4 regions of the Achromobacter sp. 18P8.1.1 genome follow, and region 1 is predicted to be linked to each of the others. Evidence: predicted binding sites of a transcription regulator. Region 1 holds the regulator's gene; each other region holds the start of a gene.

Region 1 (7,966 bases):
CTGAGGCTGGTTTCAGCCTCCAGCACCTGAAGCCGCGCTCCCAGAGTGATCATGGAGCTGGCTAGCAGGATGTCGTCCGCTTCCTGAGAAACGCTTTTCGAGGCCATTGCGCGAGAGTCCGATTGGGTTTCGAACGGCCGTCAGGCCAGTTCTTCTACAGGTTGCTTGGCCAGCAGGATGGTTGCATGCGCTTGCTGCAGCGCACCACCCAGAACGTCATGGGTCAGCGCGGACAACAGGCTGTAATCGTCAAAACGGAATCGGCAGAGGAGCGAGCTGGAGCTAGCCAGTTTCACCAGTTGGGCCGGCGACAGACGCATCAGGATGTCGGCAACTTCGTTGCTGAACCCCAGACGGAACATCGATGCGGCATAGTCATCACGCAACATACGTTGCGCAAGTAACAGATATGACAGATTCACTTCGCGAATATCTGCCAGCAATGAATTTTCGACTTGTTGCACGCCCTACTCCCTATCCCTATCCCACCCAAGGGGCTCGATAACTAAAAGCGCCGACAATTTGAATTGCCTGACGGCTTGCTGCATCCTGTTTTAATGCGAAATGTATCATTTGTTCGCAATTTAAGTAAAATTTACCACAGGTGATGTCATTTTCTATGACTTATATGACAAATCTTTGTTGATATTGCGCAACTTACGAAAATAGATACACCTTGACATAGATGTTCGACGGGAATTTACGTCAATTTGGCAAATAAGCATTCAAAACATTGCGTACTTCGAGGAATGAAATGTTGTGCAGTCCCGACAATGACACCTTGCCGATCACTTAATTTGTAGCTTTAGCGCAGCCGCGCGTTTGTCGACAATGTCGCAAATTGACAACGTCAGACAATGCGTCACGATGGACACCGCCTGACATTCCCGCAATGCCCCACGCAGATGACAGCTTGGTCGAATATGCCCCGCTAGTGCGGAAGCTGGCCCTGCAATTGCTCGCCCGGCTACCCGCCAGCGTTGAGCTCGACGACTTGATACAGGCCGGCATGATCGGCCTGCTTGACGCCGTAAGGCGCTATCAGGAAACGGCAGACGCCCAATTCGAGACCTACGCCACGACCCGCATTCGTGGCGCGATGCTGGACGAACTCCGCGGCCAGGACTGGCTGCCGCGCAGCGTCCGCGCCAAGGCGCGCAAGATCGAACAAGCCATCCAGCAACTGGAACAACGGCTGATGCGCGCCCCGTCAGAGGCTGAAATCGCGCAACAGCTGGATATGCGGATCGAGGATTACCAGACGCTCCTGCACGACGCGCAAGGCGTCCAGATCGTGCATTACGAAGATTTCACGACGGAAAACGACTCGGCTAGTGGCCAATCCGACTGGGCAGCCACGCTGAACCACGGCTCCGCGGGGGGCAATCCGCTGGACTCCCTCTTGGCCGGAGACTTCCGACAAGCCCTGATTCACGCCATCGACTCCCTCCCCGACCGCGAAAAATTGCTGCTGTCGCTCTGTTACGAACAAGGGCTGAATCTGAAGGAAATCGGCGCCATCATGAATGTGACCGAGGCGCGGGTGTGCCAGCTGCGGTCGCAGGCAACGGCAAGAATCCGCGCCAAGCTGAAGGACCAGGCCTGGCATGCGCTGCCCCAGGAGGGGCAGATCGCGCAGATTATTTGAGCTCGAGCCCTTGGGCCGTTCGAAAATCCCCCAAAAATCCGACGCTATTCCGCCCATCGGCCGCCATGCCGGGCTGCTAGCCTCTCGAATCGACGCTTAGTGTGTGCGCGATCGCCCACGCAAGCAGCACACCCCGCCTATCCCTGGAATTCAGTCATGACCGCAGCCGATCATTTGACGCAGGCAATTTCTGACGCCTACGACGAAACCCCGTACATTTCGAACGCGTTCGCCTATACGTCGCCAGGCAACTTGCGAGCAGTGGCCAGCCTTTACGGATTGGCCACGCCAGCACTCGACAACGCCCGCGTGCTGGAACTGGGGGGTGCCGCCGGCGGAAACCTGTTGCCCTTTGCGATGGCCTATCCGGGCGCGCAGGTGGTGGGCATTGATCTGGCGCCTCAACAGATCGAGGCAGGCCAGCAGATCGCCGAGAAAGTCGGCGCGCGCAATCTCGACTTGCGCGCGATGAGCCTGACCGACATCACGCCGGAGTTCGGGATGTTCGACTACATCATTTGCCACGGCGTTTTCAGCTGGGTCCCCCCCGAAGTGCGCGACGCGATATTCCGCATCTGCCGGGAAAACCTGGCTCCGGAGGGGATTGCCTATATCAGTTACAACACCTACCCGGGATGGAAAGCTGCCGACGTGGTACGCGACGCGATGATCCTGAACAGTTTTGGCGCCCAAACGGCACAGGAAAAACTTGCCAGCGCCAAGGAGATGCTGGATCTCATCGAAAACGGCCTCTGGCACAACAACCCGCTGCACGCTGCACTGCAAAATGTTGCAAGCAAGCTGCGCGGCCAGTCCGACCATTACGTCTTGCACGAATACCTGGAAGCAATCAATACGCCTTGCTACTTCCTGGAATTTGCCGCCGCCGCGCAACAGGCCGGCCTGGCCTATGTCACGGACGCCGAGCCGCATTTGACCTTCGCGTCGACTTACGGCGCCAAGGTCGCGCTGGGCCTGAATGGCCTGTCAGCCAATAGCAACCGTGAAATGCGCGAGCAATATCTGGATTTCGCTGTGGGACGCTCGTTTCGCAAGAGCCTGCTGGTGCACGCGGATCGCGCGGGCCAGATGCTGGCCCAGCCGGAAGGCAGCGCCTTCAAAGCGATGCACTTCTCTGCGAGGCTTGACGCCGCCGCCGCGACGACGGGCGCATCCGCAGAGCATCGTCACTACATTACACCCAATGGCGCGACCCTGAGCAGCAAGGACCCGGCCATGGTCGGGATGATCGACGCGCTGAACCAGGCCTGGCCGCGCGCCCTGCCCTTTGACGCCATTCTTGGCATTGCACAGCACCACAACCCGGACGCAGCGCGAGAAGATTTGTGCAACGCCGTCTATATGAACCTGATCACTCTGGTGCAATCCAGTGCAGTCCACTTCCGCATGGAGCCGTCGGCCTATGTGGCGCCTGACAGCAAACCCGCGTTGATCCCCGGCGCCCTCCCATTGCTTCGTGAAGTTACCCGACAGCCGAGCCAGGTGGGTATGTATAACTTTTGGCATCAGCCCGTGACCCCTCCGGCCGATGCCTTGAGCCAATTCATCACCCTGCAAATGGACGGCACCCACTCCGTGACCGACCTGCGTACGCAAGTGCGTGACGCGCTGACCTCAGGCCGTCTCGCCCATCCCAACGGACAAACCTATAAGGGCGCCCGCAATCTGGAGCCGGTCGCGCAGGAATTTTTGAACGCCCTGCTGGCTGAATTGCGCCGCGCCGGGCTGCTGCTGAACTGATACATTTGGCCGCCGGGACTGGCGCGTGGACTCGCCAGCCCCGGAAAGCATCAAAAACCTCAACATATTTACGATTGCCGAAAAAAAAGCCTAAAGATTGATTTGCGACTGCCGTAATCCTGGCAACGGAGCAATTCGAAGACGCAAGAAAGCGAATTCTCCCGTTAACACGATGGGCGGCCCCGCTGCCCGGTTTGAAGAAGCCTTTCTCTCTTGGGAGCCTAAACATGGCTGCAGTCATTAACACCAACTACTTGTCGCTCGTTGCTCAGAACAACCTGAACAAGTCGCAATCGTCCCTGGGTACCGCCATCGAACGCCTGTCGTCGGGCCTGCGCATCAACAGCGCCAAGGACGACGCCGCCGGTATGGCCATTGCCAACCGCTTCACCGCGAACGTCAAGGGTCTGACCCAAGCCGCTCGTAACGCCAACGACGGCATCTCGCTGGCTCAAACGACGGAAGGCGCCGCCTCCGAAATCAACACCCACCTGCAGCGCGTTCGCGAACTGTCGGTGCAAGCCGGTAACGGCAGCTACTCGCAAGAGCAGCTGAACTCGATGCAAGACGAAATCAACCAACGTCTGTCGGACATCGACCGCATCTCGCAACAAACCGACTTCAACGGCGTGAAGGTTCTGTCCTCCAACGCCAAGCCGCTGACGCTGCAAGTTGGCGCCAACGACGGCGAAACGATCACCCTGAACCTGTCGGAAATCAGCGTCAAGACGCTGGGTCTGGACGGCTTCAACGTCAACGGCTCGGGCGTGACCCAGAACCGTTCGGCCACCGTGTCCGACCTGCAAGCCGCTGGCGGCACCGCCGTCGGCAACGACTGGACCGTCACCACGACGCACGCTGCTGCAACGGCTGACCAAACCTTCGCCAAGCTGGAAAACGGCAACACCGTTACCGTTGGCACGGGCACCGGCGCTACGACCTACACGTACGACTCGGCCAACAAGAACTTCACGTTCACCGACAAGTCGGCTTCGAACGCTGGCGCCATCACCACGCTGGCAAACTCGCTGCGTCCGGCCACCGGCACGACGACCGCGACCTACACCCACAACAACGGCGGCCAGACTGAATTCCAAGTCGACGCTACGGGCAAGGTCACCATCGGCGGCCAAGACGCCTTCCTGGATGCCGCTGGCAACCTGACCACCAACAACGCCTCGGCTACCGCTGCCACGCTGAACACCGTGCTGACCGCCGCCGCCAACACCGGCGCCGCTGGTTCGTCGTCGGTTTCGATCGGTGGCAAGACGTACTCCAGCACCGGCACCGCCAACGCTCTGTCGTTCACCAACACCATCGCTACCGATGCGCTGCTGGCCAACGTCAAGGCCAACGCTACCGCCGGCGGCGTGGTCGTCAAGCTGGGTCAAGGCATCACCAGCGCCAACGTCACCTTCACCAGCGGCGCGTCGACCGACACGTACGTTGATGACAAGGGCACGTTCACCACGACCAAGACGTACGACACGACCTACACCGTTGACCCGAACACGGGCAAGGCTACGGTCAAGAGCGGCACGGGCACGGGTGACTACACCGCCAAGATCGGTGCTGAAGCCAAGGTCAACAGCTCGGGCAAGCTGACCACGGAAGACACCAGCAAGGGTACGCTGACCACCGATCCGCTGAAGACGCTGGATGCCGCCTTCACGAAGCTGGACAAGCTGACCGGCGAACTGGGTGCTGTGCAGAACCGTCTGGAATCGACGATCGCCAACCTGAACAACGTCGTCAACAACCTGTCCAACGCTCGTTCGCGTATTCAAGACGCCGACTACGCCACGGAAGTGTCGAACATGTCCAAGGCTCAGATCCTGCAACAAGCTGGTACCTCGGTTCTGGCGCAAGCCAACCAAGTGCCGCAAACCGTTCTGTCGCTGCTGCGTTAATTCTCGGCAACGGCAACGGTCGGCAGAGGAAACTTCGGTTTCCTCTGGCTGGCAGCCAGGACGGGGCCTTCGCACCCGCCCTGGCCACCCCGAAAACCCGCCTCTCGGCGGGTTTTTTTTCGTCCACACCCGGCCGCCGCGGCCGGCGAGCTTTGTCTAAAGTGGCGGGATATTCCGACGCTGATTCTCCGAATGAGTCCCGGCCGCCATTCGTAGAATTCCGGGATCAGATCCCCTAGCTTCGACCAGCCCTAACCCCACATGTCCTATCCGGCCTTCACCCAACGACAAGCCATTGCAGATCCGGGCCGGCTGTCGCCCAGCCATTCTCCCGCCAGAGTGCGCGCCACCGCGCACTTATACGGGGTCGAAACCCGGCCGCTGGAACGTGCACGGGTGCTGGCCATTGGCTGCGGTGCAGGCGAGGCACTGCTGCCGTTCGCGCTGGCCTATCCTGACGGGCAGGCAATCGGGCTTGATCCTTCGGAAACCTTGATCAGCCAGGGCACCGAGGCGGCGGGCCGGCTTGGCGTATCCAACCTGACGCTCTATGTCGGTCAAGCGACCGACGTGGGTTCACAGTTGGGGCTGTTCGACTACATCATCGTCACCGGCGTCTACAGCTACCTGCCCGCCGACGCCGCGCAGGCCCTGCTGCAAGCCTGCGCCGCCCTGTTGACGCCCCAGGGCATTCTCTATCTGGACAGCCACGTATACCCAGGCGCCAAGGCGCTGGACGTGGTGCGCGACGCCATCATGCTGCATGGCCACGCCGCGCAGACTAACGCCGAACTGCGCCAAAGCGCATTGGCCGCCCTGACCCTGTTTAAGGAAGGCTTGGCGGCGGCGAACCCTCAACTGGCGGCATTGCCCGGCATCGTGGCGCAATTCGAGCGTGACCTGCATGCCGCGCAAGGAGATCACGAGGGCGGACTTCAGTTGCTGGGCTGCAACCCCAGTTACTTTGTCGAACTGGCCGGGCGCGCCACCGAGGCCGGACTGGCCTACGTGGGCGACACCCAGCCGCTGAGCGAAATCGCGTTGAACTTCGGCCAAGGCGTATCGCTGAATCACAGCCTGCTGGCCATGGGCCAGCCCGCCACCGTACGCCAGCAATATCTGGATTTCGCCACCGGCCGCGCCTTCCGTCAGAGCCTGTGGGTAGCGCAAGCGCGCGCAACCAATGTGGCGGGCAAGCCTGACCTGAACCGCATGCGGGACCTGCGCTTTGCCTGCGGGCTGATCCGCCTGGCTGCCAACGGACAAGAGAGCGGCGCCACTTATGTGAACCATCTTGGCCGAGCCCTGGTCACCCAGGATGCCGACGTGGTGACGGTCACGGACATGCTCAACCATGCGTGGCCGGCGACGCTGCCCTACCCGACGCTGCTGGCCGTCCTGCTGAACAAGAACCAGATCGACGACGCCGCCGGGCGCAAGGTATTGGACCGTGTCTTGCAGACGCTGATGGAAAACGATCTGCTGCACTACAGCCTGGACGCCGGCCCTTACGAACGCGAAGGCGACGCCCCGTTGCGGCCGATCCCCTTTCTGATTGCCGATGACACGGCGCCGGCCCTGCCGCGCTTCAACCTCTGGCATGAGCCCGTCAAGCTGGTGCCGTCGGCTGCGCAGTCTGCCATCATCCGCAACCTCGCCGCTGGCCGCTTGCCCCATGTGCCGGACACGGGAGGCTCGCCCGCAGACCCATCGGATGTGGCAGAAACCCTGGCGTTGCTCAAGCGTTATGCGCTCGTTCAAGGCAGTACGCGCGCGTGGGCAACGATGCTACGCGACGCGATGACCGCCGCGCACGGCAATATGCCGCTGCTAGGCCTGTACATCAGCGCCCTGGCATGCCTGAGCCTGAACGCGCGCATTCTTGCCGCCAGCGGGCACCAGCCTAATCCGGGACAGGCCATCGCCGCCCAGGCCATTCGCCTGCACGAGCTGATGACGAAGAAGGCCTTCCAGGAAGCAGAACAAATCGCGCGCCGCCTGACGAAGAGCGCCCCCAAGTTCTGGGATGCATGGGAAGCGTTGACCATTGCTCTTTTCAGCACCGCACGCGTGCAAGAGGCTCTGCTGCCTGCACTGACGACCCTGGAACTGGGGCCGGCCGACCCGCAAAGCTACGTGCTGCTGGCTGCGATCATGACGCAATTGGGGCGCACGTCCGAAGCCATCGGCGCCAGCCGCCGAGCAGTCGAACTGGCGCCGCTCAGTGCCGAAACCCATTCCGCACTGGCCGACGCCCTGACGACCGAACGGCGCTACAAGGAAGCCGAAGCCAGCAACCTGCTCGCCATCGCCCTGGAACCAGCGCATCGCAAGTCCCGCATCAACCTGTGCAAGACCTATATCGATGCCGGTGATGTCGCGAAGGCGGAGCTTGCTGCGCGCGAAGCGGTTGCCGTGTTCCCCACCGAGCCCACCCCGCGCAATAACCTGTTGTTTGCATTGAACTATTCGGACGAGCGCAGCGCCGAAGAGGTCTTCCAGGCATATCGCGACTGCGATACCGACTTATTCGCCACGCATCGTGCCAGCTGGAGGCCGCACAAGAATTCGCGCCAACTGCCCAGAAAGCTGAAGGTGGGTTACGTATCGCCCGACTTCCGTCAACACTCGGGCAACTATTTCATCG
Region 2 (7,966 bases), on a different contig from region 1:
TCCATGTCCACCGTGTTGCCGTCCATGCTGGGCTGGTACGGCAGGCGGTACAGCAGCTCGGTCGGCCCCTGGGACACGGCCTTGGCCGGGATATGGCGTGCCGACGTCAGCGCCAGCGACGTATCCGGCAGGCGCATGGTGCCTTCCATCGCCGTCTGCATCGCTGCCTTGAAGTCAAAGTCGCGGGCTTTGTAGTTGGGCGTGTCGGCATTGGCGATGTTCGACGACAGCACTTCCTGACGCTGCGCGCGCAGTCCCAAGGCCTGCTGATAGAACCGGAAATCTTCGTTAAGCCTGTCTAGCATCGTGGCGCCTTCGTGCGTTGCAATACGGATAGAGCAAGGGACTTCGGACGCACCGTTATCCCATTGGATGACGGCATCATAGGGGCCGGCGGCCAAACACAATCAGCCAAATAACCCGCCATTTCTCATCCAATTCACGTATTGCCGAACGGCGCGGACTCCTACAATTCATCCATCATGAAAATCTCCGCACGACATCTCCGCGCGCGCGCCGGCTGCCTGATCGCCCTGGCCCTGGCCTCCTCCGGGAACGCCCAGGCGCAGGACGCCGCCAGCCAGGCGCCCGAGGCGATCGCCGTGGCGGCACAAAGCTATCTGCTGGACCAATTGGCCGGACTACCTGGGCAACCGGTCATCTCCATCGACCCACCACGCGCAGAGCGCCTGGCCCCGTGCGACGCCATGTCCCCATTTATGCCGTCGGGCATGAAGCTGCGGTCGCGCATGACCGTCGGCGTGCGCTGCAATGCGCCCAAGCCGTGGACGACCTACGTGCAGGCGACCGTCAGCGTCCCCGGCTACTATTACGTCGCGTCGCGGATGATCGCGGCCGGCCAGGCACTGACGCCGGACGACCTAGCCCCCCGGGACGGCGATCTGGTGTCGCTCCCGCCCGGCGCCATCACAGATCCCCAGACCGTCGTCGGCATGACGGCCGCCTATCGCATCAATGCCGGACAACCGGTCCGCGGATCGTCGCTGCGCAACGCCCAATCCGTCGTCCGCGGTTCAAACGTCCGGATCAACGCGCGCGGCAACGGTTTCGTGGTCAGCAGCGAAGGCCAGGCGCTGGACAACGCCGCGCCCGGCGCGATGGTCCAGGTACGCACGGCCAGCGGCCAGGTGGTCAGCGGCGTGGTCAGGAATGCGGGGCTGGTTGAAATACAACTGTAGGTAATGTTACAAATCGCGCTGCACCAGCCGACGGCCTGCCCTAAAGTTCGTTCCAGCCCTGCCGTTACAGAGACATAAGTAGGCGGATCCGTCGCAAACCGACCCAGGACGCCCTGCGGAGAAAACCTTGAAAATCAATTCGACCACCAACCGGCCCATTTCTGCCGATGCCGTTGCCCAACGCCCGGATTCCGCGGTTGCGCAGGCGTACGGCGCCAGCAATGGCGGCGGCTCCAGCAGCTCGCAAGTGGCGCTGAGTTCGGCGTCGCGCAAGATGCTGGCCCTGCAAGACGGCTCGAACGACATCAACGTCGAGCGCGTGGCCGCCATTCGCGCCGCCATAGCTTCGGGCCAGTTGAAGATCGATACCGGCAAGATTGCCGACAGCCTGATCGCCAGTGCGCGCGATCTGCTGAAGTAATTCTCCGTTCACCGTCCTACCGACTTCGAAGCACGATCATGAACCCCGTCGACTCCCTCCAGTCCTGCATGCGGCAGGAAGATGCCCTGATCTCCGAGTTCTCGACCATTCTGGAAGAAGAGACCGAAGTGCTCGTGGGTCCGGGGAACGTCGGCGCACTGCAAGCCATCACCGAACGCAAGGGGCGCATTGCCCAACAACTGGTCGACCTGAGCGAAACCCGGGACGGCCTGCTGTCGGAGATCGGCCTGCCCGTTGGCCACGCCGGCACGGAACAAGCTGCCGTGCAGCACCCGCAATTGTCCGAGATCTGGCAAGCGCTGCTGACAAAGTCGGCCTCTGCCAACGAAATCAACATGCGCAACGGTGCGCTGATCGACGTGCACCTGCGCTATACCCAGCAGTCGCTGGACGCGTTGCGCAACATCAACGGCGTGGGCGTCACTGCCACGTACGACGCGCAAGGCCGAGGGGCGCGCAGCGCCCCGGGTCGCAAGCCGATTGTGGCGGGCTGACCGCCCTTTTTCGTTTTCTTCGCTTCGGCGATAAAAAAAGGCGGCGCATTGCGCCGCCTTTCTATTGGTGCGGACTCGCCTTGGGATTACGCCCCGCCGGTCATTTCCAGCATCGCGAACATCTTGAGGATTGCCACGGGCAACATGCGGCCCGACAGTTTGCGCTCCGAACCCACGATGCCCGACAACGGCCCGCGGACCACATCCGCGGACGGAGAGTGCGCCATCTGCCAGCAGGCGGCGCCCAACTGGCCCGCCATCAAGGACTGCCGCGCCAAGGTATGCGCGCCATCCACCGCCGGCAACGCCTGCCAGGCATTGGCCATATAGCGGAACCCGGCGCGCGCCTCATCCTGCAGCACCAGCCAGCGTGCCACGGTGGCGGCATCGGCCTGGGACGCCGGCAAGTTCGTCACGCCGAACAGTTGCGCGGCGATCTCGCCGCTTTCGGTATCGATCAGCCGCGCGCACACCAGGCGCATCGCTGCCCCGTCGCTGTTCTTGCCCGGCAAGGCGACTTCCGTGCCCGACGCCCACAGTGCGAGCGGCACCCGTTTGCCGGCTTTTTCGGTCAGCAGACCGGGCATGTCGCCCGGCTGGCCCACCGGCAGATAACCCACGCTCTTGCCGACCGCATTCAGATTGGTGGGGCATTCGTCCTGGATCACCCGCATGCCGCCGGGGCAGCGCGCCACCCACGATGCGCCCTGCCCGGTCAAGGACTGCCACAGGCCGGACGTGCCCGCCTCCAGCAAGTGCACCAGCGGCAGGCGCGGCAATTGTTCGCCCAGCCAGCGCACGCGGGCCTCCAGCGCCAGGGCCGCATCCGGCTGCCCGGGCGCGGCCGGCGCAAACGACGTCAACATGCCATGCGCCAGCGCCAGCTGCTGCGCCGGCGCGGCCAGGGCGGCGCCGCGGTCGCTCATCAGCAACGCGCCCAACAGCGTTCCCCCAGGCAAGCCTTCGCCCTTCATGGTGGTCTTGCCGTGCACGGCCAGCAAGTGGCGGTGGCAGGTGGCCGAGAATTCGCGCCGCACCATCGCCAGCGGCTCGTCGCCCAGCGCGGCCAGGCTTGCGCCCGCCCCATCGCCGACGTACTCGCGCCACGACGCGCGCGCCTGAGCGCACGCCGGATCGCTGTCCAGCATGGCGATCGTATCGTCAAGATTCTGCGCGGCCGCGATAGACGCCGACCCGCCTTGCGGACGCAGGATCGCGGACGCTAGCAACTGGCGGCGGCGCGCGGGATCCACGGCATCGGCTTCGCGGGCGGCCGGCGCCAACGACGCCAGGTCCGCTTCACTGGGCGTGTAGAGCGCGCGGGCGCGCTCGACCATCGCGAAGGCGCGGTCGATGAGCGTGTCGGCGCGCGCAAGCTCCATGTGCTCGGGCACTTTCTGGCCGACCGACATATAGTGGATCGGCAGCCGGTGGCGGATCGCCGTATCTAGCGCGGCGCCCAATCGCGTGGCCTCATCCAGTTTGGTAATGATGCAGCCGGCCACGTCCTCGCCCACGCCGTTGCGGTAGGCATGCGCCACTTCGTCCAGGGTGTCGCCCTGGCTGGCGGCGTTCAGCACCAGCAGGCGGCGCACCGGCTTGCCGGCGTTGCACAGCATGGCGGCCTGCTCGGCCACCAGGCGGTCACGCTGGCTGATGCCGGTGGTATCGATCAGCACGATCTTGCGGTTGCCCAGTTCGGCCAGGATGCGGCGCAACTCGGCGGCATCGCGCACCGAGTGCGCCGGCACGCCCATCAGGCGGCCATAAATCTGCAATTGTTCCAGCGCGCCGATCCGGAACAAGTCCGTGGTCAGCATCGCGACCTGGTCTCGCCCTTCGCGGGCCACGCAGCGGGCAGCCAGTTTGGCCAGCGTCGTGGTCTTGCCGACGCCGGTCGGCCCCACCAGCGCGTAGACTCCGCCGGCCAGGAATTCGTCTTCGGATGCGACAACCGGGAGGTGCGTCACCAGTTCATTGCGCGCCCAGGACTGGGCGGCGTCGGCCGTCATGCCTTGCGGCAGCCGGTCCACGAGCGCACGCACCAGCTTCGTGCTGAACCCCGCGTCCAAGAGGCTGCGGAACAGCGCGGCGGCGGCGGGTTCGCGGCCCGAACCCGGTCGGCCGCCCCACAGCAAGCCATCCATGCGGGTTTCCAGCGCACCTCGCAACGCGCTAATGGCATCTTGCAAACCCGCGGCGGTGTCTGTCGGCAGCGCGGCGGCAGGCATGGCCGGCGGCTGGCGCAACGGCGCATCCGGCGTCCGGGCCATGGAAGGCGCGGCGGCCACAGGCGGAGGCATGGGCGCGGCAGCGGCAGGGGCAGCCATAGGCACAACGGCAGGCGCAGACATGGACATGGCGGCAGGCGCCGGCATGGCGGCAGGCGCCGGCATGGCGGGCATTGCCGGGCGGGTCGGCGGCAATGCGGGCAACTCTACCCGCGTCGCAACCGCTGCCGGTTGTGCGGGCGCAGGTTGCAGCGGCGTGGGATACGGCACGGCCGGGGCGGAGGTAGCGCCGCCGACGTCTTCAGGCCCCGTGTCCTCTTCCGGCAATGCCGACGACGCAAACGCAGACTGGTAGGCCGCGATCGAACGGGACGGCGCGGCATAGCCTGTCTGCGGCATGGCGGCAGGCGCGACGGGAGCAGCAGGAGCCGCATATGACCGCTCGGCGGGCGCCGGGGAATACGGGGCGGCCTCCCGTTGCGGCGTCTCGGAGGCCGCATCGTCAAACGCGCCCTCGACGGTAGCCAGCACTTCCACACCGCCATCCACGCTGCGGTTCGACACAATCAGCGCATCCGGCCCCAGCACCTGGCGCACCTGGCGCATTACTTCACGGCTGTTGACGCCAAAAAAGCGGCTTATCTTCATGGCCCATTGCTCCCGCCGATCAGCGCGGTCACGCGGACCATGCGCTCATCGGGAATTTCAGTATTCGACAACACGCCCAGCTGCGGCAGGTGGTGGCGCAAGAAGCGCGACAGCGGCGCGCGCAGCACCGGCGACACCAGCAGCACCGGCGCATTGCCCTGCGATTCCTGGCGCTCGACCGCCGCCTGCGTTTCGCGCAGCAAGGTATCGGCCAGGCCGGGCTCCAGCCCGCCGGTACTGGTCATGGCCTGCGACAGCACGCGTTCCAGCTTTACATCCAGGCCGATGACCCGCAGCTCGCCCTCGCCGGGGAACCATTGCTGCGTGATCGCGCGACCCAGCGAACGGCGGGTCAGCATGATCAATTCGTTGATGTCGGGCTGGCCGCCCGAGCCAGCCGCCTGCGCCGCCAGGCGCGGACCGTGTTCGGACAGCGTATCGATGATGGTCCGCATATCGCGGATCGGCACTTCTTCGGACAGCAGGCCCTGCAGCACCTTCTGCAGCGCGGTCAGCGACAGCGTCTTTGGCACCAGGTCCTCGACCAGCTTGGGCGCATCGCGGCCGATACGGTCCAGCAGTTGCTGCACTTCCTGGCGGCCCAGCAGATTCGAACCGTGGCGGTGCATCAAGTGGTTCAAGTGCGTCGCCACCACCGTGCCGGCATCCACCACGGTGTAGCCCGCCACCTGGGCCTGGTCGCGCAGGCCGCCGTCGATCCACAGCGCCGGCAGGCCGAACGCGGGGTCGGTCGTGGGCGTGCCCTTGATCTGGACGGTGACACCACCCGGGTCGATAGCCAGCCACTGGCCCGGCATCGCCACGCCATGCCCCACTTCCACGCCCGACAGCAGGATGCGGTAGTCGTTGGGCTTGAGTTCCAGGTTGTCGCGGATATGCACGACCGGCGGTAGGAAGCCGACGTCCTGCGCGAACTTCTTGCGCAGGCTGCGGATCCGGTGCAGCAATTCGCCATTCTGGGCGTGGTCCACCAGCGGAATCAGCCGATAGCCCACTTCCAGGCCCAGCTGGTCGACCATGGACACGTCATCCCAACTCGCCTCCGCAGCCGCGGCCTGGGCCTGCGTGACCGCTTGCGGCGGAATCTGCTCGGCGGCCTGCGCCGCCTTCTGCCGGCGCTTGTGCAGCATCCAGCCGCCCCAGCCCAGCGCGCCGGCCAACGACAGGAAGGCGATGTGCGGCATGTTGGGGATCAGGCCCATGATGCCGATGATGCCGGCCGTCAGGAACAGCACGGCGGGGTTCGAGAACAGCTGGCTGATGATCTGCTGGCCGATGTCCTGGTCGGTCGACACGCGGGACACGACCACACCAGCAGCGGTCGAGATCACCAGCGCCGGGATCTGCGCGACCAAGCCGTCACCGATGGTCAGCAGCGTGTAGACGCGGGCCGAATCGCTCATCGACATGTCGTGCTGCGCCACGCCCACGATCAGGCCGCCGATGATGTTGATCGCCATGATCAGCAGGCCGGCGATGGCGTCGCCGCGCACGAACTTGCTGGCGCCGTCCATCGAGCCGAAGAAGTCCGATTCCTGCGAGACCTCGGCGCGACGGCGACGCGCCTCGTCTTCGCCGATCAGGCCCGCATTCAGGTCGGCGTCGATCGCCATCTGCTTGCCGGGCATGGCGTCCAGGGTGAAGCGCGCGCCCACCTCGGCGATACGGCCGGCACCCTTGGTGATGACGATGAAGTTGATGATGGTCAGGATCACGAACACGATGATCCCGACGGCGAAGTTGCCACCCACCAGGAAGTGGCCGAACGCCTCGATCACCTTGCCCGCCGCATCCGGCCCGGTATGGCCGTTGAGCAGCACGACGCGCGTCGACGCCACGTTCAGCGACAGGCGAAGCAGGGTCGCAAACAGCAGAACGGCCGGGAACGCGGCAAAATCCAGCGGCTTGCGCGTGAACATCGCCACCAGCAGGATCATCACGGACAACGCGATGTTGAAGGTGAACAGCAAGTCCAGCAGGAACGTGGGCAAGGGCAGCACCATCATGCCCAGCACCATCACGATCAGGACCGGACCCGCCAGAAGCCGCGCGTGGCCGGCCCCGCTACTCTTCAACATGGTGAGCAAAGCGCTCATTCCTTAAACTCCTTGTGCTGCGGTGTTTGCCTGCGGGTCCAGTGCGGCGGGCACGGCCAGTCGGGTCGGAGCGGTCGGTTCGACCCCCCATCCCGAGCGCCACGAACGCAGCTGGAAGACCCACGCCAGCACTTCCGCCACCGCGGTATATAGCTCGCCCGGGATTTCTTGCCCCAGTTCGACGTGTTGATGCAATGCGCGCGCCAGCGGCGGCGCCTCCAATGTGGGAACGCGGTGCTCGGCGGCCAGTTCGCGGATCTTGGCCGCGATCAGCCCCGTGCCCTTGGCGATCACGCGCGGCGCGCCGCTCTTTTCCTCGTCGTACTTCAGCGCCACGGCGTAATGCGTCGGGTTGGTCACCACGACGTCCGCCTTCGGCACCTCCGACATCATCCGGCGCCGCGCCGCCTGGCGCTGCTGCTGGCGGATGCGCGCCTTCACGTGCGGGTCGCCTTCGCTTTCCTTGTGTTCCTGGCGCACGTCTTCCTTGGACATGCGCAGCTTTTTCAAGTGGCTCCAGATCTGCCACGGCACGTCCAGCATCACGATGATCAGCAGGGACGCCACGATGAAGGTGACGCACAGCGCCACCAGCGACAGCGCCTTGGTCAGGGCGGCCGACGGCGCCACGTGCATCAGGCTCAGCATGTCGTCGTGGTAGCGCCAGATGACCCAGACGGCCACGCCGCCCACCAGCATGGCCTTGGCCAAGGCCTTGATCAATTCCACCACGGTCTGCGACGAGAACATCCGCTTCAGGCCGGCAAAAAGGCTGAGCTTCGAGAAATTCGCCTGCAGCGGCTTGCCCGAAATGACGATGCCCCCCAGCAGGACG
Region 3 (7,966 bases), on a different contig from region 1:
CCGTTGATGGGGTGGGCAGCTGGCCGGATGGCGGCACTGGCTGGCTAGCGGCGGGTTGGCCGGCAGGCTGGCCCGGAGCGCCATTGGCATTCCACAGCGGGGCGCGTCCCTGCACGGCGGGGGCGGCCTCCGGAAACTGGGCGAGCAACGCAAGAATGGCACGAGCCGTGGTGCCCAATGTGGTCGGGGCGGAGGCAGTGGTGTCGCTGCTGGTGACCAGCCCGCGCGCGGCCAGCGCCAGGGCGGCGGCAGTCTTGGGGTCGACAACAGTATTCTGGCGGTCACCTCGGGTGCCGCCAGTCTGTATGCCTTGCCGAGGATCGCGGGTGGACCCGTCTGCCGAGCCGGGCTTCTCCAGGCCGCCGGGCTGGCTGACGGCGTCGGGCCGGGCGCCGGAGACCTGATTGGCGTTGGCGGCGGACATCGTCGTGCCAAGCACGGCGTCCAACCGTTGCACCAGGACGTTACCGAGTGCGGCGGGACCTACGCTCATTCTTTAGGCGCCTGATAGCCGTAGGCGGAGAGCAGGGTCTGCTGACGTTTCATGCGTCCCAGCAACTCGCCCAGGCGAGCCAGTTGAGGAAGCGCCAGGTCCCGAGTAAGGGCATCGTTTTCCAGGATGCGGACCAGCAGGTCGTACTTCATCGTGCGTGCGGCTTCGTCCAACGGGACTTTTTGCTCGTACTGGCGCAGAAGTTCGACGCGTTCGCAATATTGTTGTCCATGGACCATCGCCAAGTCCCAATCGCCCGCCTTGGCGGCGGCCAGCATTTCCCCTGTAATAGACGCGATTTCCTGGTAGTTTTCCAGGATGGAGGGGGTGGACTGGGTGAGGGACGTCATGGAAATCTCGGGCGTTCGCAGGCTGACTGCAGGCATATTCTGGGCCATTACGGCTCCAAGCCGCCAGCCGGCCGGTCGATGGAAGTCTGCCAGGCTTCGGCCAAGTCGGCCAGCAGCCGATCGGCAAGGTCGAGCTGCTCGGCATCTGCCTTCAGGTTTGCCGTCAGCAGCGTGCGGATGATGTAGTCATATAGAAGGGCGAGGTTGGCCGCGATGTCGCCTCCTGCTTCCATATTCAGCCCGGTCTTCAGACCTTCATCGACAATCTTGATCGCCTTCGAGATGGCCGCGCCGCGCTCGGCGATACGGCCTTCGTTCAAATGAATGCGGGCCTGCCCGATGGCTGCCCGGGCGCCCAGATAGAGCAACGTGATCAGCCGCTCCGGACTTGCGCCCAGGACTTGCGTTTCCAAGCCGATATCGGCGTAGGAACGAACAGAATAAGACCCTGAGGGCCGTCGGGCGGCATACGTCATTTAATGCATCTTCTATAAGTTACTTGGTGGACTTGTTCAGTGCCTCGAACTGCTGGGTCAGGTAATTACCCGTGCTTTGCATCTTCATGTAGAACGTGTCGAGCGCTACAAACTGCGCACGCATCCGCTCAATTTCCGCGTCGCTGGACGCTTTTGCGCGCGCCTTTTGTGCGTCCAATGCGCTGATCGTCTTGGCCAGGCCGTCCTGGCGCGTCTTCAACGAGCCCGTCGAACCCAGCACGTCTTTCAGGGCGGCGTCGATATTTTTGGCCAGGCCATTCTCGCCGGTCAGCAGCTTGGTGACGTCGCCGGGGTTGTCGGTCAACGCCTTGGTCAGCTTGGTCGTGTCCAGCTTCAATTCGCGGGCGGTGGCGTCAGTCGTGATGCCCAGATCCGCCAGCGAGCGCAGGGTGCCGTCGCCCAAAACGCTTTGCAACGCGCCAGCAAGCGCCGACTGGATCGAGCGCGTGGTGCCGTCGCCCGTCAGGGGCTGGTTGGTGGCAGCTTTTGCGTCGAACGACGTCAGGTTCTTGATCGTGGTTTGCAGCGTCTTGTACTTAGTGACGAAGTCCTGGATTGCCTTGCTGGCGACCGAGGTGTCGGCTTCCAGTTTCAGCGTGATGGGCTTGTCCGTTTCCGTCTTTTCAGCCAGGTTCAGCGTAATGCCGTCGATGGCGGTCGAAATGTTGTTCGAACCGCTCTTGACGGTAATGCCGTTGATAATGACCTCAGCGTCTTGCGCCTTGGTGGCCGCCATGCCGGTCGTGTTGCCGCCTGCGTCCGTGCTGAAGCTCAGGATGTTCTGAAGCGATGCGTCGCCGTTCACGGTGATGGACTTGACCGAGGCCTTTTCGCCGGTGTCCCGTGCCGTCAGCATCAAGTAGTTGTTGCCGTTGCCGTCGTTGATGACGGTGGCGCGCACGCCGCTCTTGTCGTCGGCGTTGATGGCTTTGACGATGCCGTTGAGCGACGTGTCGTTTTTCAGGTCGACCGTGTGCTTGGTGCCGTCGGCCAATTCGATTTCGAACTTGCCGGTCGTGCCGTTCTGGGCGGTACGGTCAGCGACCGCCGTCGATTGCAGGCTTTGTGCCCGCGCCAGGTTTTTCACTTCGATCGTGTATTGGCCCGTCACGGCGCCCTCGGCGGCCACGGTGGCCGTCAAGGCGGAACCGCCCGTGACGCTACCCTTGATGGCCCCCATCGTTTCTGCCTTGCCCAATACGGCGGCCGACGACTGCAGGGCTTCCAGCGCGCTTTGCAGCTGCGAGTAAGCGTCAATGCGGGTCTGATAGCTTTGTGCGCGCGTGGTGTAGACGGACAGCTTTTTCGTCTCGGCGTCTTGCAGGTCAGACAGGATCTTTTCCAGCGGCAAGCCGGAAACTGAGCCGAGGTTAGTGATGGAAGCCATGTGAAATTCCTTTCTTGCGAAGCGATTCTGTCAAAAATACGGTGTCGGCGATTGGCCGGGTAAGGGCATAAGGCGGGCCTAATTCGGCGCTTCCCTCAGGGAATGGCGCCAAAATAAGCGATAAACGCCGTTTTAAGGTCCGTATCAAGCTGTGGTTTTGATGCCATTGCCTTGCATGTTCACGATCATTTTGGCGATTTTCAGCACCGTTTCGCTGGGGATGGTGCGAAGTACGTCACCTGTTTCCGCATCCACCACCGACACCACGACCTGATGCACGTTGGGATCGATCTCAAACTGAAGTTGCGTGGACCAGGCCTTCATCTGGTCGTTGATTTCGTCCAGCGCCTTGTCTAGCGGCAGCTTCTGCGAGTCTGATTGATCCGACGTGGCGCTGTCGGAAGCGCTGCTATTGGTCGCTGCCGCCGCGGGCGTGACGATCACGGCCGGTTCGGCAACGACGTGCGCCTGCGTCATCGCAGCGGGTGCGTACGTAGCGGGTGCTAAGGGGGTTACGGCCATGATCACTCCAGCGGCGATGTGGGCGTCTCGGAGGAACGCGCTGTTTTCAGGGAATTCTCAGCTACCATAACGGCATGCCCGCAGGGAACTTTAGCCCTCGGCGAGGCAGATGTTTCACGTGCTAAATAGTTCGGATCGGGCAATGAGTGTCAAGACGGCGCTGCGAGTTATCGAAATCATCGAAACCTTTGCCCGCGAAAAACGCGCGCTGCCCTTGTCGGAACTGGCCCGGCTGCTTGACGTCCCGGTGTCCAGTTGCCTCGCGCTGATCCGCACCCTGACCGGCCTGGGCTACCTGTACGAAACCGGCCGCCGGCAGGGCTACTACCCCACGGGCCGTCTCTTGGCCATGGCCCAGCGCATTGCCCGGGCCGACCCCGTCCTGGACCGGGTCTATCCCAGCTTGGTCGAATTAAGGGATGCCACGCGCGAGACCGTCGTGTTCGCCAAGCTGACCCAGGACGGGCGCGTCGTGTACCTGGATGTGCTGGATTCCCCACATACCATCCGATATGCGCCCGTTGCCGGCGAGTTCAAAGACGTTCACGCCAATTCGTTGGGCAAGGCGTTGATGTCGCTGATGGACGAATCCGTGCGCGATACGATGCTGGCCGGCATGGCAATGACCCGCTACAACGAGCGCACGCTCGTCACGCCGCAAGCCTTGCAGGACGATATCCAGCGGTCGCGTCAGCGGGGCTGGTTCATGAATAGCGGTGAATCCATCGCGGACGTGGGCGCGATCGCCTGGCCCGTCACCCTGTCGGGCGAACACTACGCGATTTCGGTCGGCGGCCCGATCTACCGGATCGAGCCGCAGCAGGAAGCCTATGCGCGGATCCTGCGGGCGGCCTGCACCGGGCTGGAACAGCAGGCCTGAGGCGCTGCCGCGCCACGCGGCGCGGCGCCGATGGCGTCAGTACGACTTCGGCAGCCCCAGCACCTTTTCCGCGATGAAGCACATGATCAGCTGCGGGCTGACCGGCGCGATGCGCGGGATGAAGCTTTCGCGCAGCAAGCGCTCTACGTGGTATTCCTTGGCGTAGCCCATGCCGCCCAGCGTCATCACGGCGGTCTGGCAGGCGTTGTAGCCGGCCTCGGCCGCCAGGTACTTGGCGGTATTGGCATAGGGCCCGCAAGGCTGGCCGGCGTCGTACAGGCTGGCGGCCTTGAACACCATCAGGTCGGCCGCTTCCAGCTGCATCCAGGCCTGGGCAAGCGGGTGCTGGATGCCCTGGTTCTGTCCGATGGGCCGGCCGAACACGGTGCGTTCGCCGGCGTACTTCACCGCCCGGTCCAGCGCGGCGCGGCCGATGCCCACCGCTTCGGCGGCGATCAGGATGCGTTCCGGGTTCAGGCCATGCAGGATGTATTCAAAGCCGCGGCCTTCCTCGCCGATGCGGTCGGCCACCGGAATCCGCAAACCGTCGATGAACAGCATGTTCGAGTCCACGGCCTTGCGGCCCATTTTCTCGATCTCCCGCACTTCGATCTTCTCGCGATCCAGATCGGTATAGAACAGCGATAGCCCCTGCGTGGGCTTGTCCACCTCGGACAGCGGCGTGGTGCGCGCCAGCAGCAGCATCTTGTTGGCGACCTGCGCCGTCGAGATCCAGATCTTGCGGCCATGCACCACATACTCGTCGCCCTGGCGGACGGCCCGCGTGGACAGCTTGGTGGTGTCCAGCCCGGCGTCCGGCTCGGTCACGGCGAAGCAGGCCTTCTCGCGGCCGGCGATCAGCGGCTCCAGCCAACGCGCACGCTGCTCGTCGCTGCCGAACACGACGACCGGGTTCAGGCCGAAGATATTCATATGGACGGCGGACGCACCGGTAAACCCCGCGCCGGAGGCCGCGATGGTCTGCATCATCAGTGCGGCCTCGGTCATGCCCAGGCCGGCGCCGCCGTATTCCTGCGGCATGGCGATGCCCAGCCAGCCGTCGCGCGCCAGGTCGGCGTGCAGCGGCTCGGGAAAGCCGCCTTCGCGGTCGCGTTCCAGCCAGTATTCATCGGGGTAGCGGTTGCAAATGCGCGCAACGGCGTCGCGCAGCGCCAATTGATCTGGGGTGAAGGCAAAGTCCATCAGTTATTTCCATCTTGGGTAATGCCGCGGTCGACCAGGGCGTCGATCCGGGCGGCGTCATAGCCGGCTTGCTCCAGCACTTCGCGGCTGTGTTCGCCCAGCCTGGGCGCGTGCCGACGCAGGGATGTGGGCGTGCCCTGGTACTGGCCCAGCGGAGCGGTCGTGCGTATCCGGCCTTCGGAGGGGTGGTCCATTTCGCGGATGAAGCCGGTGGCGGCCAGATGCTCGTCCTGCAGCAATCCGTCCACCGTGTACAGCTGAGACGCGGGAATGTCCGCGCGCGCCAGATCGTCCAACCATGCCTGGCTCGGGCGCGAGCTGATCACCTCCGCCACAAAGGCGTAGACCTCGCTGATATGCGCGGCCCGCGCCCCGTGCGTGCAGAAACGGGGATCCTGCTCAAGCTCCGGCCGGCCAATCAGGCCAAAGAAATTGCGCCAGTGCTTATCGTTGTAGATCAGCAGGCAGATATAGCCGTCGGCTGTTGCATAGGGTCGGCGATGCGGCGCCAGCAGGCGCGCGTAGCCCGTCGGGCCCAGCGGCGGCTCGAAGGTGGCGCCGCCCAGGTGGTCCCCCAATACCAGGTGCGCCATGCCTTCGAACATGGGGATCTCCACCTGTTGCCCGCGTCCCGTCGCCCTGGCGTGCAGCACCGCCGACACCAGGGCAATGCCCACGTGCAGGCCTACGGCACGGTCCGCCAGCGTCAGCGGGGCATAACGCGGCACGTCGCCGCTTTGCTGGGCCGACAGCGCGGCGATGCCGGTCTGGCCCTGGATCAGGTCGTCGTAGGCGGGCCGCCCGGCGTACGGGCCGGCCTCGCCGAAACCGTAGGCGCCCAGATAGACGATGCGCGGGTTGCGCGCGGCCACCGCTTCATACGACAAGCCCAGACGGGCCATCGCCTGCGGCCGGATGTTGTAGAGCAGGGCGTCGCAGCTTTCGGCCAGTTTCAGGCAGGCGTCCAGGCCCTCGGGCGTCTTCAGGTCCAGCACGATGGACCGCTTGTTGCGGTTCAGGTGCAGGTACAGGTGGCCCATGCCGGGGTTGCGCATGGGGCCGACGGCCCGCATGTTGTCGCCCGAGGGCGGCTCCACCTTGATCACGTCGGCGCCCAGGTCGGCCAGGATCTGCGTGGCGTAGGGGCCCATCACGACCGAACTCAGGTCCAGGATGCGCACGCCGCTCAGCGGGCCGGCGCCGGATGTCGTCTCAGAGGGGTTGTGCTGCGTCATTGCTGTTCGATTCCCGCGTCGCGGATCAGCTTGCCCCACAGGTCGCGTTGTTCGCTGACGAACTGCGCAAACGCCTCGGGCGTGCTGGAGAAAGCGTCGAAGCCCAGGCCGGCCAGGCGCTTCTTCACTTCCGGTTTGGCCACGACCTGATTGATCGCGGCGTTCAGTTTGGCCACGACGTCGGGCGGCAGTCCGGCCGGGCCGAAGTAGCCGTTCCAGGAATTCAGGTCGAAGTCCTTCACGCCGGACTCGGCCATGGACGGCAGGTCGGGCACGATGGCGCTGCGTTCGGCGGTGGACACGGCCAGCGCGCGCAACTGGCCCGATTGCACGAAGGGCAGGCCGGAAGCCAGGTCGGTGAACATGAAGTCCACCTGCCCGCCCACGACATCGGTCAGGCCTTGCGGCGTGCCCTTGTAAGGCACGTGCAGGATGTCGATCTTGGCGCGGTCGGCCAGCGTGGCGCCCGCGACGATGCCGGTGCTGTTGCCGCTGGCGTAGGTGATGCGTCCCGGGTTCTTCTTGGCGTCCGCCACCAGGTCGGCGACGTTCTTCCAGGGGCGCTTCGGATTCGCGACCAGGATGAAGGGCAGGTTGCCGCCGCGCGCGATGGGGGTGAAGTCCTTGACCGGATCGTAGGGCACGTTCTTCATCAGCCAGGGGGCGGCCGAGTGCGACGTGTTGGTGGTGACGAAAAGGGTGTAGCCGTCAGGCTTGGCACGCGCCACGTAGCTGGCGGCGATGGTGGCGTTGGCGCCGGGTTTGTTCTCGACGACGATCTGCTGGCCCAGGATGGCCGACAGTTCGGATCCGAAGATCCGGCCGACGGCGTCGGTGCCCGAACCCGCGGGGAAAGGCACGATCAGGGTGATGGGTTTGTTGGGATAGTCGGCGGCGTGGGTGGCGGGGGCCGCCATCACGGCCGCTGCGCCAAGTAGGGCCGCGCCCAGCAGGCTCAGGTTTCGCATGGTTTGTCTCCAGTTTTTGTCGGGGCAAGCGCGGCTCTTCGTCCGCTGCCTGTCGCTGCGCCGTCAGGCGGCAGGGGGTGATGCCGGGAAATCGCGGATCACGCGATCGGGGGATTCTTCATAAGGCGGCGTGTAGATCACCAGCAGGCGGGCGGGCTCGTCGCTCGTCACGGTGAAGACATGCGGGATGTCGGGCGGGAAATAGCAGCAATCGCCCGGGCCCATATCGGCCCATTCGTCCTGCACCTGGGCGCGTGCCGTGCCCGAAATCAGATAACAGACCTGTTCGATGCCGGGGTGGGCGTGGGGCAGGGCGCCTTTGCCCTTGTCGATGACGCCCAGCAGCACTTCCACGCCGCGTGCGCCGACGGTCTCGGGGCTGATCAACCGGCGGTTGAGCGTGCCAGTGTGGTTGGCGGGGTGGTAGCCCG
Region 4 (7,966 bases), on a different contig from region 1:
AACTCGCCGGGCTCGATGTTGATGTTCACATCCTTGAGCACTTCCGTCTTGCCATACGACAGGCGGATGTTGCGGCATTCGACGCTGACTTTCTTCATGCGGATTCCCCTTCATTGCGTGCCGGACGCTGGCGCGACTGCGCGCGCTCCACCAGCAAGTGCGATACATACGTGCCGATGGCCACCGCGGCCACCGCCAGCACGCCGAGTGCGGCGCCCGGACCCCGGCCCGCCGCGCTTTGCATATACAGATAGATGCCGTAGCTCATGGGCGCCTGGCTGTCTTTCGTGACCAGCATGATGGTGGCCGACAGTTCTACCGCGGCCGTCACGAAGCTGGTCACGAAGCCTGCCAGCATGCCGCCGGCCATCAAGGGCACCACCACGCGCCGTATCGTGCTCATGCGGGTGGCGCCCAGCGATTGCGCCGCCTCTTCCAGCGAGACGTTGATCTGCTGCAGGGACGCCACGCATGACCGCAGCGCGTAGGGCAGCCGCCTGACCGAGTACGCGATCATGATGATGATCCACGACGAAGTCAGCAAGGTGCCGGTACCGGGCAGCTCGATGCCGCGGAACGTGCGCAAAAACCCGATCGCCAGCACGATGCCGGGAATCGCCAGCGCCGCCGATGCCATGAAGTCCAGCCATTGGCGCGCCGGCAGGCGGGTGCGCAGCATCAGGTAGGCGATGGCAGTGCCCAGGATGACGTCCACCCCCGCCGCCAGGCCGCAATAGAGCAGGGTGTTGGCGATCATGCCCTGGGATTCGGAGAACACCGCCGAGTAATGAGCCAGCGTATAGCCGTCAGGCAGCGGCGCGAAGCTCCAGACGCTGGCCAGCGACAACAGCAGCACGCCCATGTGCGGCGACAGCACCAACATCAGCACCAGGATGATCCACCCATAGGCCAGCACGCTTTCCACCGGGCGCAGCTTGCGCTTCTGGATGGAGTTGCCGCCCTTTTGCAGGGTGGAGTAGTCGCGGCCCTTGAGCACGCGCGCCGACAGCCACAGCGCCAGGATCGAGAATGCGATCATGATCACGCTGATCACATACCCCAGCGGGTCTTCCAGCCCCACCTGCGTGATGCGCAGATAGGCCTGCGGGGCCAGCATGTTGGTCGTGCCCAGCACCAGTGGCGTACCCAGGTCATCGAACACTTTGACGAACACCAGCGATGTACCTGCCACATAGCCCGGCAACGCCAGCGGGAAGATCACGCGACGGAACAGGCGGAACCCGCGCGATCCCAGGTTGAAGGCGGCTTCCTCCATGGCGCCGTCGATGTTGCGCAGCGCCACCACCAGGTTCATCAGGATGAACGGGAAGTAGTGCAGGGCCTCAACGAAGATGACGCCGTTCAGCCCTTCCATGAACGGGATCGTGAAGCCGAACCAGTCGTTCAGCAGCAGGTTGACGCTGCCCGAGCGGCCGAAGATCAGCTGCATCGCAACCGCGCCCACGAAGGGCGGCATGATCAGCGGCAGCACGCCGAGCGTCTGGATGATCAGCGCGCCGCGGAATTCGAAGCGCACGGTGAAGTACGCCAGCGGAACGGCGATCAACGACGCCAGCAGCGCCGACCAGCCCGCGACGTACAGGCTGTTGAAAAAGGCTTCCTTCATCAGCGGCTGGTTGAAGAACGCACCGAAGTGGCCCATCGTGAGGCTGCCGTCGGCGTTCACGAAGGCGCTGTAGAACACCGTGCCCACGGGTACGGCCAGGAAAAGCAGCAGAAAGCCGAACACCAGCAGCGCCGTCAATACGGGGCCGGCGGGCAGGCGTGAGTGGCCCGAAGAATTCATCGAGATTCCCGAAATCGTTGCCAGGGGACCGCGGCGCAGCGCACGGGAACTGTCCCGTGCGCTGCCGCGCGCGTCATGCGGGTTAGAGCGCTGCGGCCTGTTTGGCCAGCTTGACGGCTTCTTCGTAGTTCGCCTTGGACTTGCCGTTCCACTCGCCTTCCAGCTGGGTGATCTGCTGGTTCACGGCCGCGTCCTTCTTGTTGCCGGCGAAGATCGCCAGGAAGGCCGGGTCGGCAGCTTTCTTTCCGTCGACCAGCGGGGCCCAGGTCAGCTTGCGCGCCTGCGCCAGCAGCTCGGCGGCGCGGCCGCTTTTGGCCTTGTCGCCCAGCTTGGCTTCGGCGTCGTAGATCGCCTTGGTGGCGGCCTGCAGTTCCTTCAGGCGGAACGTGACGGTCTGGTCGTACAGCGATTGCACAACGTAGTAGCGCGTCTGCGACAGGTCGGCGTTGAACTGCACCTTGCTGCGCTTGGCAATCTCGGCCGGGTCGGGATAGCCCGCCGGCACCTTGCCGGCCAGCGCCGAATACGGCAGCACCGGCAGCCGCGAGATCTTCGGTTCAAGCAGCAGTTCCTGGCCGGCCTGGCTAAGCGTGAAGGCAATGAACTTCTTGCCTTCCTCGGTGTTCTTCGCGCCTTCGATCAACGCGATGTTGGCGGGCACGATGGCGGTTTCGGAGGGGTAGACGAATTCGACTGGGAACTTTGAATACTTGCTGGACAGGCCGAAGAAGTCGATGACCGGGCCGGCGCCGAACTGGCCGTTGTTCACCCCGTCCGGTACGCCGAACGACCGCTCGGTGACGGCGCTGCTGTTGCCGGACATGCGCAGCAAGGTGCTCCAGCCCTCATCCCAGCCTTCGCCCTGCAGAATGGTCTCCACGGTCAGGTGCATCGTGCCCGAGCGAGACGGCGAGGTGATGCCGACATGGCCGAACCACTGCGGCGACAACAGGTCCTTCCATTCCACGGGGGCCGGAATCTTGTGCGCCGCGATATAGCGTGTGTTGTAGACGATGCCGTAGCCCGCCAGCGCCTGCCCCAGGTACATGCCGCCCGGGTCGTTGATGGGGTAGTTGCCGATCTTGTCCGGCACGTCTTTGTTCGCCATGTCGGACGATTTGGCCAGCAGCTTGTCGCGGCCCAGCACTTCGAAGGCGTCCGGGGCGCTGGCCCAGAACACTTCCGGACGCTGGCCGGCGGGCGTTTCGCGCACATAGGCTATGCCCGACACCGTATTCTTGTTCAGGATTTCCAGCGTGATGCCGGGATTGGCCTTTTCAAAGGCGCTCTTGTAGGCCTGGGTCAGGTCTTTGGGAAACGACGTGATGACCGTGACGGTGCCGGCCAGGGCCGGTGCCGCGCAGGCGGCCAGCAGGGCTCCTGCAAGGGCTGTGCGCATTGCATGCATGGTTTGTCTCCGTAGTTTTTGATTTGTCCGGAGACAGTAATGTCTGACCTGCTATGCGTCCAATCAGAAATTTTGATGCGCCTCATCAGCGCGGGCGCCTGGATGATGCGCCCGTTACCCGCCGTTGCGGGTCAGGCGGTCGTCGAGATGCCGCCTTGCGCGGCGCGCGCCTGCTGCGCCATCACTTGCGCGATCTGGCCTTGGATCTGCACGGCCTGCGCATTCAGCGACATGAGCTGCTGCGCCTTCATTTCATCGGACATCCCGCTGGCCTTGACCCTGGCGATCTGGTCCATGACCCGCTTGAGCTGCTTTTGCAGTTCCTTGATCTGACGGGTGTATTCGTCGTCATTGTCGGTTTCTTCGCTGGCGTTCGTGCTGGCCACGTTCATCCCACCCGGCGTATTGACGCGGATCTTGCCGTCCGCGGTCAGCGAGGTCGCCTCGCCATCCGTGGCCGGCTTGGCTTCCTTGTTGGCCTGGATCCGCTCGGCCCACAGGTCGGCCAGCGAGTTGTTCCGGGAGATGCCGTTGATGGGGGTGGTCGCCATGGTTGCTCCTGCTGCCGGTTTGGATTTCGGGGTTTCCACTAGTACGGCATTCTGGCGGCAAACTTAAACGTTGCCGCCTGTTCGCGGCCCCCTTTACACTGGCGCCCGCTCATACCCAACACCTATTTTGGGAAACCCATGTCCAATTCTTATTTTCCGCGCTGGCGCCTGGCGGACGACGCCGAGCCGGGCGTCATCATCGCGCCCGACGAACGCCTGTCCTGGCCCAAGAACGTTGCCATGGGCGCGCAGCACGTGGTGGCCATGTTCGGCTCGACCGTGCTGGCGCCGCTGCTGATGGGTTTCGACCCCAACGTCGCCATCCTGATGTCCGGTATCGGCACGCTGATCTTCTTCCTGTTCGTCGGCGGCCGCGTGCCCAGCTATCTGGGGTCCAGCTTTGCCTTCATCGGTGGGGTGATCGCGGTCACCGGGTATGCCGGCGGCGGGGCCAACGCCAATATCGGCGTGGCGCTGGGCGCCATCATTGCCTGCGGCCTGGCCTACACGCTGATCGGCGTCATCGTCTGGATCGTCAATGCGCGCGCCGGTGGCGGCGCCAATTGGATCGATACGCTCATGCCGCCCGTCGTGACGGGCGCCGTGGTTGCCGTGATCGGCCTGAACCTGGCGCCGATTGCCGCCAAGGGCGCCATGGGCGCCTCGGGCTTCGACACCTTCATGGCCCTGGTCACCATCGTCTGCGTGGGCGGCATCGCCGTCTACACGAAGGGCATGGTCCAGCGCCTCTTGATCCTGGTCGGACTGATCCTGGCTTGCGTGGTGTACGCCGTGCTGGCCAATGGCATGGGCATGGGCAAGCCCATCGACTTCTCGGGGGTGGCGGCCGCGGCCTGGATCGGCCTGCCGCATTTCGCCGCGCCGGTCTTCAAGGCCGAGGCGATGGGGCTGATCGTGCCGGTGGCCATCATCCTGGTGGCCGAAAACCTGGGGCACGTGAAGGCGGTCAGCGCCATGACGGGCCAGGACCTGGACCGCTACCTGGGCCGTGCCTTCGTCGGCGACGGCGTGGCCACCATGGTCTCGGGCGCCGTGGGCGGCACCGGCGTCACCACCTACGCCGAGAACATCGGCGTGATGGCGGTAACCCGCATCTATTCCACGCTGGTGTTCGTGGTGGCGGCCCTGATTGCCGTCGTACTGGGGTTTTCGCCCAAATTCGGCGCGCTGATCCAGACCATCCCGGGCCCGGTCTTGGGCGGCATGTCGGTGGTGGTGTTCGGCTTGATCGCCATCGCCGGCGCCCGTATCTGGGTGGTCAACCAGGTGGATTTCAGCGACAACCGCAACCTGATCGTGGCCGCCGTCACACTAGTGCTGGGCGCGGGCGATTTCACGATCAAGCTGGGCGACTTCATGCTGGGCGGCATCGGCACCGCCACCTTCGGCGCCATCATCCTGTACGCCTTGCTGCGCCGCAGGAAGCCGGCGGCGGGCTGACCCCGGCGCGGGCGCAAGCCCCGCGCACGGCGGCCGCGGCGGTCAGGACCTGGACAGCCGCGCCGCCTGCTTCACCCCGGACACCCGGGCCGGCGCGGCCTCGATCACCTGACCTGATTGTGTCTTGAACACCGCGGTGGCCTCCGACAGGCGCCGCGCCTGTTCCTCCATCGCGGAAGCGGCGGCCGACGCCTCTTCCACCAGCGCGGCGTTCTGCTGCGTCACCTCGTCCATTTGCGATACGGCCATCGTGACCTGATCGATCCCGCCTGCCTGCTCGGTCGACGCGGCCGAGATTTCGCCCATGATGTCCGTCACGCGCTGCACCGACGCCACGATCTCCTGCATGGTTTGGCCGGCGGCGGATACTTGGGCCGAGCCGGCCTTGACAGTGTCCACGGACGCTTCGATCAGGCCCTTGATCTCCTTGGCCGCCTGCGCGGCGCGCTGCGCCAGCGTGCGCACCTCGCCCGCCACGACGGCGAAGCCCTTGCCCTGCTCGCCGGCGCGGGCGGCTTCCACGGCGGCGTTCAACGCCAGGATGTTGGTCTGGAAGGCGATGCTGTCGATGACCGACACGATGTCGGAAATCTTGCGCGAACTCTCCGAAATCCCCTGCATGGTGGCGACCACCTGGCCCACGTTGTCGCCGCCGCGCTGCGCGACCTGCATGCTGACCGCGGCCAGCTGGTTCGCCTGGGCGGCGTTTTCGGCGTTCTGCTTGACGGTGGCGGCAAGCTCTTCCATCGTCGCGGCGGTTTCTTCCAGGGCTGCGGCCTGCTCCTCGGTGCGCGTCGACAGGTTGGCATTGCCGGCAGCGATCTCCGCCGCACCCACATTGATTTCCTCGACGCCTTGGCGCACGGACACCACCGTGCGCGTCAGGCCCTCCTGCATGCGCTTCAACGCGGCGAACAAGGCGCCGATCTCGTTGTTGGAGCGGGTTTCGACCCGGGTGGTCAGGTCGCCGCCGGCGATGCGGTCGAAGTGCCGGCCAGCCTCCTGCAGCGGCTGCAGCACGCCGCGCCGGATGAAGGTCCAGCACAGGGCGGTCAGCAGCAACGCAACCGTCAGCAGGGCGATCGCCGAGATCCGGGCATTGGAATAGGTGGCTTGCGAACTGGCCAGCACGCCGTCGCTACGCTCTTGCACACGGGCCAGGAAGGTCTTCATGTCCCTGACGAAATTGGCGTCGGCCTGGCGGGTCTTGCCGACGTCCTGCTGGTATTTGGCCGGCGCGCGTTCCTTGATGGCCGCGCTTAGCGTGTCCAACAGCGATGCATATTCCGTGAAACGGCCCTGCAGGATCACCGCCAGCGCCTGGCCGCGTTCGCTCTTGGGCACTTCCATGTATAGCGCGAAACGTTCGCGGGCCTGCGCCAGTTCCCGCCCGGCCTCCTGTTCGGCCGTGCTGGCCTGTTCGGCGTTGCCGGCCAGGATGCCCGCCAGCGCGTCGTCCAGCGCCAACCGCGTGCGCAGCAGGGCGCCATTGGCTTCGTATAGGGGATCGACCTGGTGCACCGCCACGGTATTCAGGTCTTCGATCTCGCGGACGCTATTGTCCGCATTCATCCAGCTCAACCCGCAGGCCAGCGCCAGCGCGATGACAAAGCACGCCAGCACCAGCAGCATGCCCGTACGGACTTTCAATTTTTCCAGCATGAGAGCTCCTCTTTCATGAACGCGATCCTCTGCGCGCAGGCAGGCGTTGCCCACCGGCCCTGCGGCTGAAGGGGCGGACGTCGAGCCGGATGACTGCGATGCGTCCGCCTGAAACTTGCAAGCACGCACAATCCATCGTTCGCGCGGCAGCATCTGCCGCGTTGCCCGCAACACTTGAAATAAGGAGAAGCGCCGGTTACCGCTTTTTGTATTTAATTGTTATTAGTCTTTCTACTTGTTATTTATACCGTCGTTATCGACGTAGTCGGGCGGGTTTTTTTGTAAACCCACTATTGGGAATACAAAAAACTATCGACAAGTATCTTTTATGCAACGCGTGGGTGCGGGCGTGCAGGCGGCGTCACGGGCCGCATGCAAGGATTTTTGGGAAAACCGCCTGTTTTAGCGGGTTACGGCGGTGAATTGCGCCGAAAAGCACGTTTTCTGCCCCGGCTTGCAATTCCGGTGGACTTTGACCACAATATGACCTTGATTGCCCCGGTTCCGACCCGAGCCGGGGTTTTGTTTTGGTCGTCCGCGCCGCAGGTCCTGCCCACAAGGCAACAGACCCCATGCGCGCGCCTGGGTAACGACCTTCACCGAGAACGCTCCTTCGGGGCGTTTTTCTACTTTTGTTTGGGAAACGACATGTCTGCCATTCCTTTGACCGTGCGCGGGGCCGAGCGCTTGCAAGAAGAGCTCCACCGGCTGAAAACCGTGGAACGTCCTGCCGTGATTAACGCGATCGCCGAGGCGCGTGCGCAGGGTGATCTGTCGGAAAATGCCGAATACGATGCCGCTCGCGAGCGCCAAGGTTTCATCGAGGGTCGGATTGCCGAACTCGAAGGCACGCTTTCCAACGCCCATCTGATCGATCCGTCTTCCCTGGAAGCCGAAGGCCGCGCCGTGTTTGGCGCCACCGTCGATATCGAAGACCTGGATTCGGGCGACCGCGTGACGTACCAAATCGTCGGCGACGTCGAAGCCGACATCAAGTCGAACCTGATTTCCGTGTCGAGCCCGGTGGCGCGCGCGCTGATCGGCAAGAGCGAAGGCGATGTGGTCGAGGTCAAGGCC

What was found. Region 1 encodes FliA, which starts transcription of late flagellar genes. Its sites were predicted from a motif close to CTAAAGTTTNNNNNNNNNNNGCCGNTA; they were not measured.
Region 2: flgM (flagellar biosynthesis anti-sigma factor FlgM) is a predicted target of FliA. The motif match lies at 1,240-1,266, and genes of this name have one in related genera.
Region 3: AC27VE_RS20700 (flagellar protein FlaG) is a predicted target of FliA. The motif match lies at 3,317-3,343, and genes of this name have one in related genera.
Region 4: AC27VE_RS24540 (FlxA-like family protein) is a predicted target of FliA. The motif match lies at 3,808-3,834, and genes of this name have one in related genera.

What each region holds. Positions count from the first base shown of each region.
Region 1 covers NZ_JBYOKH010000043.1:379-8,344, forward strand. Annotated here, with positions in the region: partial or broken gene flhC (flagellar transcriptional regulator FlhC) at 1-107, opposite strand, end outside; gene flhD (flagellar transcriptional regulator FlhD) at 141-464, opposite strand; gene AC27VE_RS22940 (RNA polymerase sigma factor FliA) at 893-1,648, shown strand; gene AC27VE_RS22945 (methyltransferase regulatory domain-containing protein) at 1,805-3,409, shown strand; gene AC27VE_RS22950 (flagellin N-terminal helical domain-containing protein) at 3,637-5,319, shown strand; gene AC27VE_RS22955 (O-linked N-acetylglucosamine transferase family protein) at 5,581-7,966, shown strand, end outside.
Region 2 covers NZ_JBYOKH010000071.1:14,141-22,106, forward strand. Annotated here, with positions in the region: gene flgB (flagellar basal body rod protein FlgB) at 1-305, opposite strand, end outside; gene flgA (flagellar basal body P-ring formation chaperone FlgA) at 483-1,199, shown strand; gene flgM (flagellar biosynthesis anti-sigma factor FlgM) at 1,327-1,620, shown strand; gene AC27VE_RS28780 (flagella synthesis protein FlgN) at 1,659-2,135, shown strand; gene flhF (flagellar biosynthesis GTPase FlhF) at 2,222-5,014, opposite strand; gene flhA (flagellar biosynthesis protein FlhA) at 5,011-7,131, opposite strand; gene flhB (flagellar biosynthesis protein FlhB) at 7,135-7,966, opposite strand, start outside.
Region 3 covers NZ_JBYOKH010000035.1:18,592-26,557, forward strand. Annotated here, with positions in the region: gene fliK (flagellar hook-length control protein FliK) at 1-493, opposite strand, end outside; gene AC27VE_RS20685 (flagellar protein FliT) at 490-843, opposite strand; gene fliS (flagellar export chaperone FliS) at 891-1,319, opposite strand; gene fliD (flagellar filament capping protein FliD) at 1,339-2,727, opposite strand; gene AC27VE_RS20700 (flagellar protein FlaG) at 2,872-3,249, opposite strand; gene AC27VE_RS20705 (IclR family transcriptional regulator) at 3,392-4,129, shown strand; gene AC27VE_RS20710 (acyl-CoA dehydrogenase family protein) at 4,166-5,332, opposite strand; gene AC27VE_RS20715 (CaiB/BaiF CoA transferase family protein) at 5,332-6,567, opposite strand; gene AC27VE_RS20720 (Bug family tripartite tricarboxylate transporter substrate binding protein) at 6,564-7,535, opposite strand; gene AC27VE_RS20725 (cupin domain-containing protein) at 7,599-7,966, opposite strand, start outside.
Region 4 covers NZ_JBYOKH010000049.1:24,043-32,008, reverse strand. Annotated here, with positions in the region: gene AC27VE_RS24555 (ABC transporter ATP-binding protein) at 1-98, opposite strand, end outside; gene AC27VE_RS24550 (ABC transporter permease) at 95-1,807, opposite strand; gene AC27VE_RS24545 (extracellular solute-binding protein) at 1,890-3,215, opposite strand; gene AC27VE_RS24540 (FlxA-like family protein) at 3,347-3,766, opposite strand; gene AC27VE_RS24535 (solute carrier family 23 protein) at 3,905-5,227, shown strand; gene AC27VE_RS24530 (methyl-accepting chemotaxis protein) at 5,270-6,889, opposite strand; gene greA (transcription elongation factor GreA) at 7,538-7,966, shown strand, end outside.